Regions from separate parts of the Rossellomorea sp. GQ25 genome, predicted to be linked through region 1. Evidence: riboswitches for the same ligand, from Rfam matches in the RefSeq annotation. Region 1 holds a riboswitch; the other holds the start of a gene.
What was found. Region 1 has a riboswitch for S-adenosylmethionine ahead of AC6CIB_RS11705 (O-acetylhomoserine aminocarboxypropyltransferase/cysteine synthase family protein). Riboswitches for the same ligand answer to the same signal wherever they lie in the genome.

Region 1 (8,151 bases):
TCCGGTTTGATCCCTTTTTTATGAATCCAGTTTCCATTTGGCGTCAGCCACTTGAACATCGTCAGCTTGATATTGCTTCCATCTCCCATTGGAACGGCTTGTTGTACAGTGCCTTTCCCAAAGCTCTTCGTTCCGATGAGCGGATACCCTTCCGCTTCTTTTAGCGCGCCTGCCAGAATTTCAGAAGCTGAGGCACTTCCTTCATCTATTAACACCACAACTGGATACGTCTTTCTTGCTTTGCTGTTTGAGAAGGATTTCATTACTTCTCCACTTCGCTCTTGAATTTGTACATACGGCTTTTTCTCCGTTACAAACTCTTTAAGGATTTCTTCTACACTTGAAAGGAGACCTCCCGGATTCCCTCTCACATCCAGGACCAATCCTTCTACCTTTTTCTTTTCAAGTTCTCCTAATTGCTTTTTAAAATCAACGGCTGTATTTTCTGAGAAGGTAGTGATCTGGATGTAGCCGGTTTTCTTACCATTGACTTCCTTCACATCAGAGAGGACTGTCTCAACAGGAATTTCATCCCGTTTCACAGATACTTTGACAGGATCTGTCAGTCCTTCCCGCGTAATTTCCAATTCAACCTCAGTACCCTTTTTCCCTCTGATTTTCAAAGTAGCTTCGTACAGATCAAGTCCTTCGATGCTATTTCCGTCGATTTTAATGATACGGTCATTCGGTTTCAGTCCCGCTTCTTCCGCAGGAGAATTTTTAAAAGGAGCGACAATGATCAGCTTTCCGTCCATAATCGTAACTTCTGCTCCTATTCCTTCAAAGGAAGAATCCAGGGCGTCATTAAATTGCGATGCCGTTTCGGCATTCATGTAAACGGAATAAGGGTCATCCAGTGTTTTCAACATTCCTTGAATGGCGCCTTCTACAAGCTGCCCTTTGTCCACATCCTGAAAGAATTTGTCACTAATCAAGTCATACGCAACTTCTACTTTGTGTAGCTTGTCATTGAGCTCGCCTTTTCCGTCAAACTGAGCAAGCTCATCCCCATCCTTGCCCGTCCATTCCAAGCCGCCATACATTCCTCCAGCACCGATCAACATGCTAATGATGATTGTGATGATGAGCTTTCTGCCCGTCCACTCCATATATTCCCCTCCAGCTTGTTGTTTGTCTATGGTATAGATAAGAGTGGCGCGACTAAGGACGCCAACCTTTCTTATCCAACGAAAAAGACACCACACAAAAACGCGCTAAGGCGGTGCGATGTCTTTGCTTATCTAACTATATGCCGGAGGGGGACGAGTTATGATAAGTGAGCTCTTATTTTGAACCTGTAAAAACTCTTTGAACAGAATGGTTCTTGAGGTGAGAAGCAATGATTCCTCCCCACTTTTCAAATTCCACCAGAAACCCATCATGACCAAAGGAGGTAGAGATAAAGTAATGTTCACTCTTTGGTACAAGATGGGTGAACTCCTTTAGATATTGAGGTGAATAAATTAAATCTCTTTCATAACTTATCGAAATCAGTTCGCACTGATAATTCTTCGCTACCTCTTCTGTTCCTCCTCTTCCCCTTCCGATATCATGTGAGTTCATCGCTTTCAGCAGGGTAAGGTAGCTGTTTGGGTCAAACCGCTTTCCTAATTTCTTTCCTTGGTAATCGAGATAGCTTTCTACATTGAACCGTTCATTTTGCTTTTCACGTTGGAAACGATGATCGAACAACTCCTGTGTCCGGTACGTAACCATTCCAACCATTCTGGCAATCTCTAACCCTTTTAAAATAGCGCCTGGTGGATAATGCCCCTTTTGAAACTCGGGGTCCTCTTCAATCGCTGTGATTCCAATGTGATTAAAAGCGAGACCATAATCATTTAAGGCAGGGGTGACGGCAAGAGCGAATACTTTATTTATATAGGCAGGATACAGGGCCCCCCATTCCAGGGCCTGCATTCCTCCCAGTGAGCCTCCGATGACTGCTTCGATGTGGTCGATTGAAAGTTGTTGGAGTGCTTTATATTGGGCATGGACCATGTCCCTTATCGTAATACCCGGGAAGTCCGGACCGTACCGTTCTCCTGTATGCTGATTGGTGGACGCTGGTCCCGTACTTCCTTCACATCCTCCTAATACATTAAAGGCAATCACATTAAAATGTTCAGTATCAATATACGATTGAGGACCGATCAGTCCATCCCACCAGCCGCGATCTTCACTCGTTCCCTTTACGATATGGGTCCCAGTGAGGGCATGGCAAACCAAGATGGTCGGTCCTTCTTTGTTTCCTGTTCGTTCATACGTAAGATCTACCTTTTTCAACGTGGTGCCTGACTCTAATGTTAGGGATGGGATGGTAATGGAGCTTACTTCATATGTGTAAGGCTTCTCCATTCCTCCACCTCCTTTTTTTGGTGTTGTGGTGGGGGTGATCAGGATTCCACTCCGTATACCCCCGTGGGATTAATTCCTCCCTGAATAAAAAATATTTCTCCTATTATACCCGTGATGTTTCCAATGCGACTTCAATGGCATGATCTAAGTCCTCGATCAGGTCCTTCGCAGACTCTAATCCAACAGAAAGTCTCACCAGATCTTCTGTAACGCCTGTCGCCCGGATTTCCTGATCGTTTAATTGCTGATGGGTCGTGGAAGCCGGATGGATGATCAGTGATTTCGCATCCCCTACGTTGGCAACGTGAGACCAAAGGGAGATATTATCGACTACTTTCCGTCCGGAATCTCTACCACCTTTAATACCAAAGACGACGATGGATCCTGCTCCGTTTTTCAAATATTTTTGAGCAAGTTTATGAGACGGATGCTGAGGCAATCCTGGATAGGATACCCAAGCGACCCCATTGTGCTGATCTAAATGCTCTGCAATTTTCAAGGCATTTTCCGTATGACGCTCGACGCGAAGATGCAGGGTTTCTAATCCTTGTAGCAGCAGGAACGCGTTTTGCGGACTTAAGCACGCCCCTAAGTCACGAAGCAACTGCACTCTTAATTTTGTAATGAAGGCTGCCGGGCCCACATCCTGTGCGTAGCGCAGTCCATTATAGCTCCGGTCCTCTTCCGTGAAGCCCGGGAAATTTTCATGATTCCAATCAAACTTCCCACCGTCAATCACCACTCCCCCGATTGCCGTACCGTGACCGCCAATCCATTTTGTTGCAGAGTGTATGACGATATCCGCTCCCCACTCGATCGGCTTACATACATATGGAGTGGCAAAGGTATTATCGATGATCAGTGGGATGTGATTGTCATGAGCAACTTTTGCTACCGCTTCAATATCAAGCACATGTAGACTTGGATTTCCGATTGTCTCAGCGAATACGGCTTTCGTTTTAGGAGTGATCGCTTTGCGGAAATTTTCCGGGTCAGTCGGATCTACAAAATGAACCTTGATTCCGTATTTCGGAAGAGTGGTCGAGAATAAATTATAGGTTCCACCGTAGAGATTGGTAGCCGCTACAATTTCATCACCTGCTCCGGCAATATTTAAGATTGATAGTGAGATAGCGGCCATTCCGGATGAAACACCAAGTGCTCCGATTCCCCCTTCTAAAAGAGCAAGTCGTTTTTCCAACACGTCTACTGTCGGGTTCATGATGCGGGTATAAATATTTCCTGGTTCTTCAAGGGCAAATAGTTTTGCAGCATGATCACTGTTATCGAAAACGTAGGATGTCGTTTGATAAATCGGCACTGCCCTCGAACCTGTGGATGGGTCAGGCTCCTGGCCACCGTGAAGCAGTAGTGTGTCGAAATCGAATGATTTTGTCATAGAGAATTCCTCCTGTAATGGTTTTTTTGGATTTGGATTGGGTTTGCTTAAATGCTGCGGTTGACACATTCAGCTGTTAAAATAGATGGTTTTTTCAGCTGCTGACTATCACCAAACATTCTCCCGCTGAAATCAACCAACGTCTGAAATGTGTTTTTCTAAGAAGATAGAAGAGGAAAAAATAAAAAACCCTCTTCCTAAGAAGAGGGTCTAATTTAATAGGGTCCTCCTCTTATCTTTCAGGCAGATGCCTGCAGGAATTAGCACCTTTTCATGACGCTTGAATGCGTACATGAAGGTTGCCGGGTTTCATCGGGCCTAGTCCCTCCACCTCTCTGGATAAGAGCATGTAGTTGTCAATGTGAAAATTCTTGCGTTGAGATGAATTATAAAGGGTAACCGACCTCAACGTCAAGAGTATTTTTAGAATTTTTACATTATTTAATTACTAACCGAAGCTGCAATCGCTTCGTTAAATTGCACGACAATGTCTTCCCCATCCTCAATACCTAACGATATGCGCACGACATGTGTGTTTATTCCCAGTTTTTCCTGAGCATCTTTCGGTAAAGCACGATGAGACGTTCCTAGAGGGTAAGAAACCGTTGTTTCCACGCCGGCTAAGGACGGGATGATTTTAATCCATCCCAGTGATTTGAAGAATGCGCTGATATCACATGTGCTGGATAGCTCGATGGTTACGATGGCCCCATTTCCCTTATCGGATAAATCCGTTGGGTAATAGACTTCCTTCACAAATTCATTTGCTCTAAGGTCCTCAGCCAGAACTTCGGCATTTCTTGCTTGGGTTCCCATTCGAAGAGCCAATGTTTTCGCTCCACGGCATGTCAGCCAGGCTTCAAATGGACTCAAATTCGAACCGATATTGACAACTTTTTCTCTTGCTTTTTGAACAAGGATTTCTTTTCCAACTACGACTCCTGCTGTGATATCACTGTGTCCTCCGATATACTTCGTGGCACTGTGAGCGACCAGGTCGACCCCTTCCAAGAAAGGCTGGCGCAGAAACGGTGTGGCAAATGTGTTGTCGATCATGGTTTTCAAGTTGTGTTTTTCAGCTAATTCGACCATTTTAGGGATATCTTCCACTCGCATAAACGGGTTTGTGACGGTCTCACTGTAGAGGAGTTTAGTTTGTGGAGTAATGGCCTCCTCTAATTCTTCCACACTTGTAAAATCAACGAATGAAGTAGAAATACCGAATGATCTCAGCTCTTCTTTTAACATATGAAACGTACCACCGTATAAATCCTCGGCGGCAATGATGTGATCGCCTGATTGTACAACAGCAAGGATTCCAACAAGGATGGCCGATAATCCAGAAGAGGTTGCGACACCTGCTGGAGCCCCTTCCAAGTCTGCCACCATCTTACCAAGCTCGTCTGTATTTGGATTTCCCGTTCTTGTGTAGAGATAAGGAGACTTCCCTTCATAGAAACCCTCCAACTCTTCTAAAGAGGTAAAAGAAAATGCAGATGTTTGATAAATCGGCGTCGTCTTACTGCGGATTTCCTCAGTCCCTTTTAACTGACTGTGCACGACCTTGGTTGTGAATTTCATCTCTCTTTCATCCTTCCTGAATCTATGTATTTTTAAAAGTGTATCATATTCAGAAGATTGTGAGGAGTAGGATGTATTGGAAGGCATAAAAAAACACCTGCCCACTTGCAACAGGTGCTCTCGTTTTATTGAACGTTATCTAAACATCCGATCAGGCGATTTTCAATATCCAATGCCAGATTTTTCAGTGCACCGTTATCCACCATCTCGATCAGCTTGCTTGGTTTTGCCATCCCGATCTTAGTTGTTCCGCCTTCTGTGTATACCGCTACTTTACAAGGCAGGAAGTAGCTTACGAGCATGCTTTCTTCCAGCACCTTTTTAGCTTCATGTGGATTACACACCTCTAATACGACTACTTCTTCATTGAAATCAAGCCCTTTATCCTGCAGCTTCTGGGCAAGATCGAGATTCCACAACACGCCAAAGCTTTCATCTTTCAGGGCAGTTTCTACCGCTTCCACTGCTTCTTTCACACTCATTGAAACTTCTTTTGTGTAATGAAACATGTTCACATCTCCTTCTTTATTCTCTGAGTCTACATTCTGTTAATACCTCGTAGTGTATAAGGTGAAACATCGACATTCAGAGGTCCGTCCCTCTCGATTATTCCATTCCCTCTACCATTTTACCCATCATTTCTTCGTTCATGGGGCCGACGATTTTGTGTTGGATGATGCCTTTGGTGTCGATCATGTAGGTGGTGGGGATGGTGAACGCCCGGTATTCGTCTCCGATTTCTCCCTTTTCATCCATTGGGATGGGGAAGGTGAGTTCGTAGCCGTCGATAAATTGATGAACGGCCTTTTCCCCATCGTCTATGGAGGTCAGATTGACCGCAAGGATTTCAACGTTTTCTTTATCGGCATTGTTTTCATAATAACTCTGCATATGGGGCATTTCAGCTTTACACGGCGGACACCAGGTGGCCCAAAAGTTCAGGATCACTTTCTTACCTTGATAATCTGAAAGCTTTACGGCTTCACCATTTAAAGTGGTTAATTCAAAATCCGGAGCGCGGTCCCCTTTTGTCAGCCCTTGCTCTGCATCAGACAGATCCATGGATTCATTGGCTAATTGGGCCGCCTCTTCCCTGGCCTTCTTTTCCTGCTGATCCTGAAAAAAGTTCACTAAGAAAATGCCGATCAGAAGCGCAACGATGGCCAACGCAAAATTTCGTTTATTCATTGTGTTTCCTCCTTACGTTTAAAAGAAAGATGAGATAGGTCATCATGATCAAATACGTCCAGACGGTGACGGTCAATTCAAAGCCGCCAATGAAAGCACTTAGAAATAGCTGGACTAAAGTAAACATAACTAGTAACTGTCCCGCCCAGATATCGCCGCCAGGATCACTGGTTTTTTTAATAAAAAAGACAGTGATCAATAGATTGAGCACTACCTGAATACCAACTAGCAGATAGTGGTGATGAAGCATATGAAGGACAGCTTCAAAGACAAGAACTGTGACCATCCATGAAATGATAATAGTAGCCGGATGATCTACTTTTTTAACCAATATGTAAGTAAGAGCCGCTATCAGTCCTAACCAGTGCCCAACGACTCCTCCGTGAAAATAGAGAATCGTAATGGGATGCTTGAGAACCGTTTGAAAGTCAACCACAATCACACTCAGCTTCCAGACGAGTAAAAAAGTAAAAATACTATTGGAATACCAGTCGCTCAACTTTCTATTCCAGAAGAAGAGGAACAAGAAAGTGAGTATGAACGAGGCGATAACGGCTCCCCATGAAGCCGGGAATGTGAAGGAGGCTATGGTGTACCACTGCTCATTCATAGCCATTTCCCTCCCTTCAGAAACGTTTTAAATTATCTATTATTCTTCCTAATGACAATATAATAAACCGATGGATGCAAGTGACCTACCGATGTGTGGAATCCTGATGATTTGAGCTGGTGATCAAGTTCCTCGGAAGAAATCCGACGATCTAAAGACGGTCCCATTTCTGATTCTACCCTCTCCCAATCCAGGATCAGCCAAATTCCATCTTCCTTCAGCATATCGTGTAAATCCTGAAATACTTTGATCAAATCGGGAACTTCGTGCAAGACAAAAGCGGATACGATTTTATCCAAGGTGCCTTTATTGAAGCTGAGATATTCAAGGGATGATTTCACATAAACAATATTGTCTACATTTTCTTCGTTTGCACGGTGTTTCAGGTATTCCAGCATTTCCTGCTGCAGATCTACCGCCTGGACCTTTGTTTCAACTGTTTTGGCAATGGGAAGGGTCAGGTAGCCATTGCCACAGCCTAAATCGGCGACGATATCGCCTTTATTTAGTTTGAGAAGTTCGAGCACTTTGTCCACCGGTACGAGCTCTTGACGATTTGGATCGAGGAGCTTTGAAGCTTTATGGTGTTCGAATAAGTCTCCTGCCATTGGAATTCCTCCATTCGTTAAATATACCCTAATATGTATTAGTATCTTAAATTTTTATATACAAGCAAATTATTTACTCATAGTGTATCCTATATAAGAATTATTACAGATTTCCTGGGAGAGTGTGTGTCTAATCATTGAATTATTTTATTCATTGCAGGAACAAGTTACATATGAGAGGACGGCTCGTTAGAAATAAGGGTCTGGATGAGCAATTACTGCCTGTTACATAAATAAAACCGAATGCCGGATTTGGATCCGCATTCGGTTTTTATATGTTATGCTGCTTTTAATCCTTCTAAAATAAACATAAAGTATGTCACTGTATTTCCACCACGACGATTGATGATTTCAATGTCGTTTAATATCCTCTTAACCTCTTCAGCGCCGAGATTTTCAATAATCAT
Region 2 (8,151 bases), on a different contig from region 1:
GGTTGTAGCCAAAAGGTTGATGTCTGTAAACTCTTCCACTTTCATTGAATCCATATAGGTGATTTGAAAGCAATCCGTATCCAACAGGTAGGTAACAGTCATAACAGGTGAGTGATCATAACTTGATATCGTATGAACGATCTCACTATCCTTGAATTCCTTAAGAGTCATGAGCATGGTTACGATATTTTCTAGCGACATATAACATGTCTCCCTTCTACTTGCTCGAGGAATTGGTTAAATACAGTCTCGTAGACCCAATTAAACTTAAGTATAACACATAAACGTATAAATAGAAACGTTTGTTCTGAAAATGACTGGAAATGAGCTTTTTGGTACAGAAATCATACGTATACCTCCTTTCTTGACGTCATATGATGTAAGAAAAAGGGAGGTGGGTGATGAGATGGTAAATCAACTTTCAAGAGATGACCCCTCCAAATTGAACTATCCAGATGACATGCTGGCCATTATCCGGAATGGATTAAAACTATCTAATTCTAAAAAAGTGATAATCGTTGGAGCAGGAATGAGTGGTTTAGTCGCAGCTTCTTTACTGAAAAAAGCCGGGCATGACGTAACGATATTAGAAGGAAATAAACGAATTGGGGGCAGGATATATTCAGTTCGCAAGCCATTCACCCCCGGTAATTATATGGAGCTGGGTGCCATGAGGATTCCCGATAACCACAAGTTAGTGTTCGAGTATATTCGAAAATTCAACCTGGCTTATGAAGAATTCATTAATAGTTCCCCAAGAGATTTATTATTAGTAAACAATATCCTCACAACAAGGGAGCAATACGAAAAAAATCCAGACATTCTACAGTATCCATTACCAGAAGAGGAAAGGGGAAAAACGGCTTCAGAATTATTCCTTGAAGCAACCAGCCCCTTTATCGAATTATATAGAAACAGTGACCATGAGGAACAGCAAAAATTAATAAAAAAATACTCTGGTTATTCTATGGGACAATTTTTAGCAAATAACCCACACGGTAAATCATTATCCTTTAATGCAATCCGAAAAATCAATGTTATTCTTGGAATAGAAGGATTTCCTGAATTCTCGTTCGTGGACATATTAATAGACATCATTTTTCCTATATTCAGGAAACAAACAAAATTTTATCAAATAATAGGAGGAAACGACCACTTACCTTATGGATTTGTCCAAGAGCTTGGGACACACATTCTACTGAATCAAAAAGTGACCCACATTATTCAATCCGATAGTGGAGTAAGCGTTCGAGCAGTAGACTCTGCAGACGGATTGGTACGGGAATACAATGCCGATTATGTCATCGTAACCATTCCTTTTGCTGTCTTCCAGTTTATCGATGTCATACCTTATAATTCAATATCCTTTAAAAAGTGGCAGGCGATTCGGGAAGTAACGAATGTTCCATCCGTGAAAATAGGAATCGAATTTCGTCGTCGCTTCTGGGAAGATTTGAATTACGGGAACATCGTGTCAGATCTCCCCACACGCTTTACATATATTCCAAGTCACGACAAGGGTAGCAACAAACCAGGGGTCATGTTAGCGAGTTATAGCTGGGGACAGAATGCACTCCTATGGAACAGCAAATCAAAAGATGTAATCATCAAAGAGGTATTAGAAGACCTCTCAAAAATATATGGTGAACAGGTCTACACAGAAATGCTGAATTATGTGGTTTACAACTGGAGTAAAAACCCTTTCTCCGCGGGATGTTTTACCCTTTATACCCCTGGTCAGGCAAGTGATATCGGGGATTATATCCAGAAACCTGAAGGCAGAATTCATTTTGCCGGAGAGCACACATCTTCTATTCATGGATGGATTGAAGGGGCGATTGAGTCTGGGGTGAGGGCAGCAAATGAAGTGAATAGTCGATGAGATGTAAAACGCATGATTTTGCTCATGCGTTTGTTTTTTTTGAAAGTTTTTAATAGAGAATGAAAAAATCAATAAAATTTTATTGGAATACAATAAATCTCATTATATAATTTAGAAAAACATGGTATCCAGAGGTGTGTTATGAAACGAGGAACGACGATTTTTTTTAAAGGGGCAGTAATGGCAATAGGAGCGATTGTATTCATCCTTTGTGTTGTCTGGTTGCCAACCATGGCAAAGCATTCGGCTGATCTATTTCCGGAATTCGCTTATTTGAAATGGCCGATTCTAATAGGGTTATACTTAACAGCGGTTCCATTTAATTTAGCGCTTTATCAAGCTTTTAAGCTTTTAAAATGTATTGAAATGAAACACGCTTTTTCAGGAAAAGCAATAGTAGCTCTTCACCGAATAAAACTGTATGCATTACTGATTACTGCCATCTATGTGACAGGTATAGTGTTTCTACTAATCCAACATGCTCTTCATCCGGGTATTGCCATGGTTGGGGTCATTATCAGCTTTGCGTCTGTCTCCATCTCGATTTTCGCAGCTGTTCTTCAAGAATTGCTGAGGAATGCTCTTGAACTAAAATCTGAAAATGATTTAACGGTCTGAGGTGAGTATATGACGATTATCATTAATATTGATGTGATTCTTCTTAAAAGGAAGATGAGCGTTACGGAGCTATCTGAAAGAGTAGGAATCCCCAAGTCTAATCTTTCAATCAAAAAAGAATGGGAAAGCGAAAGTCTGCTAAGAGGGAAGGTCAAACAGGTAAGGTCTAGGAAATCCGAACGAATCCCAGAAAAAACCTTCTACTCTATCAACCCTCTGCATAAAGTTAACTATTAAATACTTTATATAGGGGTACTGATCATGTCGTATAAGTCACGAAACAACAATAGCTTAGTCCCACTAGTATTCGTCTCTATGAAGGCCATCATTCGGGTAATGTTGATCGGTATTGTTCTCATTTACTTGACCGTATGGTTGATCTCGTCAACAGCCATTAAATTGAGAGTGGATAGTTTACTGTATTCATCTATGTCCGAACTCGTCCCGAAGGAAACGTTTCTTATGTTGTTGTCACAGGAAATGACTGGACTGCGAGCCACCAATGAGGCAGCATTAAACAGTGATTTTGATTGGTTGGAAAGCGTCACGAATGTTTCACTCCTTGATCCGCGAAGTTTATTTGGACGGGAAATCCCCGGGATCGAAAATTATCATACCCACATAGCCGTTGCCGGGAAAGGGACAGACATTACGAACCTCCCAAATGAATCACCGGCTCCTACAGAAGATCAGTTGAAAGATCAGGAAATCGATCAGAGTCAAATCGATCAGGCCAACAACCATTCAGGAGACGGAGTTCAAGAGATTGATGAAAAATCCGTCTACATCTATCATTCACACAGCTGGGAAGCGTTTAGCCCGCTGATTAAGAATAACGATTCGAAAGATCCAGCGAGTACCAACGAGAAGGTCAACGTCATTGCTGTCGGATCCAAATTGAAGCAAGAGCTTGAAGCACGGGGTATTGGAGCGGTTCAGGATAAGACAGATGTAAACAAAGCACTCAAAGACAAGTCATGGACATATTTTGAATCCTATCAGTTATCAAGGGGACTAGTACAAGAAGCTATCGCCCAAAATGATGACCTAACGTACCTGATTGATATCCATCGGGATTCTCAGCCACGTAGCATCACTACCAAAACCATTAACGGTAAAAACTATGCACGCTTATTTTTTATCGTAGGAAAAGAAAACAAAAACTTCGAAAAGAACCTTAAGATCGCAAAGGAATTGAATGCTAAACTGGAGGAAAAATATCCTGGCATCAGCCGGGGTGTCTTCATCAAAACAAGAGCAGAAGGTAACGGGGTCTACAATCAGGACCTAACCGAGAGAGCCATGTTACTTGAGTTTGGCGGAGTGGAAAATAATTTAGTGGAATTGTATAACTCTACAGAAGCGTTCGCGGAGATCTTTGCAGAATATTACAAGAAGGATGCTATCGAGGTGAATGCACAATAAGTGATAGAGAGAAAAGACGTATGCCGAGTGGTAGACGTCTTTTTTCTGTTCCCGTGGAGAGTGGTTTCCGTAACTGACACAATTATGATCTACTAAATAAACATCGCAATCACCACCGTACCTGCCAACAAACTAACCGTACCCTTATCCGCATCCAACACATTCACTATCACGAATGCCTTTAACAACGAAGGAATCTTCCCGACAGAACTGATCACAGAAAAGATCAAAATAGAAATAGAGCTAAAGGCAGCCGCAAAGGTAACCATACTTGAAGACTACTATACTTAAAATTTATACAAGGAGGAGATTCAGAATTGTCCCAAAATAACAATCTAATAGCGATTCAAACTTTACACGTATGCATGGAGGCGTGCAACCATTGATTTGATGCATGTCTAAAGGAAGATAATGTAGGAATGATGGTGGACTGCATTCGTATGGACCGTGAATGTGCAGACATGTGTGGATTTTTGGAATAAGCTTTGGTGAGAGGAACGTCATTGGTGGCTGAACTTGCTTCAGCTTGTACAGTGATTTGTGAATCATGCGGAAATGAGTGTAAGAAACAAGATCACAACCATTGTCAAAATGAGCAGATGCATGCTTTAAGGGTGCAGATGATTGCAGACAGTTAGCTTAAGTATTGAAAAATAAGGAAGCAGCAATCCACTTCCTTGGATTGCTGCTCTTTAACTGCTTAATTTTTCACAATTTTTCCAATGAATGGAGCCAACATCGCTATGCGGATGGCATTCCTTTTGAAGATATTTGTATTCGTCCTCAAGTTCTTGCAGCGTCAACTCAAATAATTGTTTGTCCCCTTTTTTGAAAATGTTGTGGACAATTAATTTGTTTATTAACTCATTTCTTCGATTATGAATCGCTTCCTGAAGGATTTTGCCCATTTTTGATCACTCCTCTTATAATGTATACGAACAGAGGAAGAGGCTCTCTCATTAAAAAGAGCCCTCTTCCTAGTAGATAAGAAGAAGGCTTGATGTATCAAACTTCAACTCATCTTCCAAGCGAAATGCTTGTGGAATTAGCACAGTGTTCTACGATGTAGAATCTGTTGCTGAGGCATCATCGGGCCAGTCCCTCTTCCTCTCTGGATAAGTGGCTATATAGTCGTCATAGATTTCTTATATTATATACATAAGTATTCATAGTTGTCAACTAGGGATTAGATTGTGGAAATAGATTATAGGACAGATGAGGGGAATTGTTGAAAATAAAACTGTTGAACCTAACCCTCATTCCCATACTTTTTTACCATTTCAGACACAGAATCTTTTTCTATTCAACAAAAAACATGATAATCTGTATACATAAACTTATTGGAGTGAATCGTATGAAGACAGTGGTTGTCGTAGGTGGAGGAATTACAGGATTAACAACGCTGTACCATCTTCAAAAAATGTCCATAGAACGAAAAATAGATATCGAGTTAATCCTAATCGAGCGAAATCAGCAGCTCGGTGGCAAAATTAGAACGATAAGAGAAGGCGAGTTCATAATGGAAGCAGGAGCAGATTCCATCGTTGCCCGTAATGAAGGGGTTCTTCCTCTAGTTGAGGAAATTCAACTTCAAGAGGAACTCGTCTATAATGAAACGGGCACATCCTACATATATACAAATGGCGAATTACACAAGATTCCCCAAGACACGATTTTCGGAATTCCCATGTCCGTTGAGTCTCTAAAAAAAAGCACCCTGTTGTCAGAAGAAGGGAAGATTGACGCACTTAAAGACCTTGAAACGGAAAATACACAATTTACAAAAGAGAGTTCTATAGGCGAATTTTTAGAAGCATTCCTGGGTAAGGAACTTGTTGAGAAGCAGGTAGCTCCAGTATTATCAGGGGTCTACTCTGGAAATTTGCATAAGCTCACCATGGCCTCAACACTCCCATACTTACTTGAATATAAAAATAAATACGGCAGTATCATTAAAGGTTTATCTGCCAATAAACCAAAATTCCAAGGGGCGTCCAATAAAAAGTTCATCTCGTTTAAAAATGGTTTATCAGCCATCATTGAACGTTTAGAAGAAAAATGTTCCAGTGGGACAATTTTAAAGGGAGTAGAAACAACTAACCTCCAAAAAACAGGAGACAAATATGAGCTGACTCTTAATGGTCATGGGAGGATTCAAGCGGATTATGTGGTATTCGCAACACCCCATGACGTAACCCAGAAGATTCTGACTCATGAAAAACTTGAACCTAATTTTAAAATCTTGAAAAATTCTTCACTTATTTCGATTTACCTTGGATTTAACATTCCAGATGAGGAATTGCCTGCTGATGGAACAGGCTTTATCGTATCAAACGGCAGAGATGTGAAATGTGATGCATGCACATGGACGAGTCGGAAGTGGAAGCATACATCCAATAATCAAAACCTATTATTGAGACTTTTTTATAAAAGTACAAACCCTTATTACAATGATTTGAAAGAGTTTAGCGAGGCAGAACTTGTGAGCATGGCACTTGAAGATATTAGAAAAAGTGTCGGCATAGACGGAGATCCGATTTCTGTCGAGGTAACGAACTGGAAAGACCTAATGCCAAACTATCATCTTGAGCACAGTCAGGCTGTGCAATCGTTAAATGAAAATCTCGCAACCGAACTACCACGTGTGAAGCTGGCAGGTGCTTCATACTTTGGAGTGGGCATTGGCGCTTGTATTCAAAACGGGAAGAAAACTGCAGAATGGATTATAGGTGAGTTAGAGGCGAAAGTTTGATTTTTTTACATTTTCATTTTTTGATAATGGTGGATAAAGAATAAAGGAAAAGAGTTTGGAATTTTCCAAGCTCTTTTCCTTTCTGTTTGCGCGAGTTATGAATTCATTCGTCATTCTTCATTTTCTTTTTGAAATATTCAACAGTATTCTCTAAACCGGAGTTTAGATCATATTGAGGTTCCCATTTTAGATAGTGTAGAGCTTTCGAATTTGTTAGGTGACTGTGTAAAATATCTCCTTCCCGTTTCGCTTCGTAGTTTGGCTTTTGCGAAGAGTGGAGTTGGTTTGAAAGTAGGGTGTAGAGTAGGTTGACTGTTGTTTGGGTATTGCTGCCGATATTGATGATTTGGTTGTCTGCATTTGTGACGGCAAGAAGATTTGCCCGTGCTACATCATCTACGTAAACAAAGTCGCGTGTTTGGTTTCCATCTCCAAAAATAACAGGTGCTTCATTGCGTAATAATTGTTCAATAAAAATGCTTATCACTCCGCCTTCACCATCCGATCGTTGCCTGGGTCCATAAACATTAGCGTAACGAAAGATGGTGTATGGAAGATCATAGAGCCTATTAAACAGTTTGATATAGGTTTCAGATACTAATTTTGAGGTGCCATAAAAGGAAATCGGGCTAGTAGAACTCTCTTCATGGATAGCCTCACTTGTATACCCATATACTGCACTGGAAGAGGAGAAGATGAATTTTTTTACACCATATCTGGTGCTGTACTCCAACAACTTTACGGTTCCTAATACATTGACTGCCGCATCTTCTGCAGGATTTTTAAGTGATTTAGCTACGCTCACTTGAGCAGCGAGGTGCATAACGATGTCGGGTTTTTCTTTTTCAAAAATTTCTTCAACTTTATCGGATAATAGATTTTTTTTATATATTTTGACTCCACTTGGCACGTTTTCCTCCCTGCCATTAGAGAAGTTGTCTAGAATAATTGGGGTGTGACCTTCAGCCAGCAGTAGATCTACAAGTTGTGAGCCGATAAATCCGGCACCGCCTGTAACTAAAATCTTCATGTATGATCCTGGATCAGTTCATTCTCCCTCATGATGAGTCTCCTTTCTTCATAAATATGTTTGATAGATCTGTTCAATTTTTCTCGTCATAACTTGACTAGTAAAGTGTTGACGAGCATAGGATTCAGCAGCCTTAGCAAACCTATAACGTTCTTCCTTATTCGTTATGAAACGCTTTATCGCATGTGCCAGTTGTTCGACGTTACCAGGTTCACAAAGTATGCCTGTTTCTTCATGTTGAACCATTTCCGGGATTCCGCCACATGTGGTGGAGATGACAGCTTGCCGGGAAAACATTGCTTCCATGACGGATAGGGGAAAGTTGTCATTCACAGTTGCTAACACGTAGATGTCCGACATGGAAAGAATATAGGGTATATCGTGTCGTTTCCCAAAAAAGATGACGTTATTTAGCTTAAGTTCTTTCGCTTGTTCCATCAGTTT

Region 2: linked by a shared signal. The riboswitch ahead of AC6CIB_RS03975 (Fur-regulated basic protein FbpA) and the one ahead of AC6CIB_RS11705 (O-acetylhomoserine aminocarboxypropyltransferase/cysteine synthase family protein) in region 1 are both predicted to bind S-adenosylmethionine.

Annotation. Positions count from the first base shown of each region.
Region 1 covers NZ_JCAXEQ010000003.1:177,633-185,783, reverse strand. The annotation lists gene AC6CIB_RS11715 (S41 family peptidase) at 1-1,109, opposite strand, end outside; gene metX (homoserine O-acetyltransferase MetX) at 1,285-2,358, opposite strand; gene AC6CIB_RS11705 (O-acetylhomoserine aminocarboxypropyltransferase/cysteine synthase family protein) at 2,462-3,757, opposite strand; SAM riboswitch class I at 3,987-4,103, opposite strand; gene AC6CIB_RS11700 (trans-sulfuration enzyme family protein) at 4,199-5,338, opposite strand; gene AC6CIB_RS11695 (DUF302 domain-containing protein) at 5,464-5,847, opposite strand; gene AC6CIB_RS11690 (redoxin domain-containing protein) at 5,945-6,526, opposite strand; gene AC6CIB_RS11685 (hypothetical protein) at 6,519-7,136, opposite strand; gene AC6CIB_RS11680 (class I SAM-dependent methyltransferase) at 7,169-7,744, opposite strand; gene AC6CIB_RS11675 (hypothetical protein) at 8,023-8,151, opposite strand, start outside.
Region 2 covers NZ_JCAXEQ010000001.1:711,707-719,857, reverse strand. The annotation lists gene AC6CIB_RS04010 (hypothetical protein) at 1-201, opposite strand, end outside; gene AC6CIB_RS04005 (flavin monoamine oxidase family protein) at 407-1,882, shown strand; gene AC6CIB_RS04000 (DUF2975 domain-containing protein) at 2,024-2,500, shown strand; partial or broken gene AC6CIB_RS03995 (helix-turn-helix domain-containing protein) at 2,510-2,686, shown strand; gene spoIIP (stage II sporulation protein P) at 2,762-3,925, shown strand; gene AC6CIB_RS03985 (hypothetical protein) at 4,018-4,194, opposite strand; partial or broken gene AC6CIB_RS03980 (four-helix bundle copper-binding protein) at 4,291-4,568, shown strand; gene AC6CIB_RS03975 (Fur-regulated basic protein FbpA) at 4,618-4,833, opposite strand; SAM riboswitch class I at 4,940-5,047, opposite strand; gene AC6CIB_RS03970 (protoporphyrinogen oxidase) at 5,280-6,677, shown strand; gene AC6CIB_RS03965 (NAD-dependent epimerase/dehydratase family protein) at 6,781-7,707, opposite strand; gene AC6CIB_RS03960 (glycosyltransferase family 4 protein) at 7,756-8,151, opposite strand, start outside.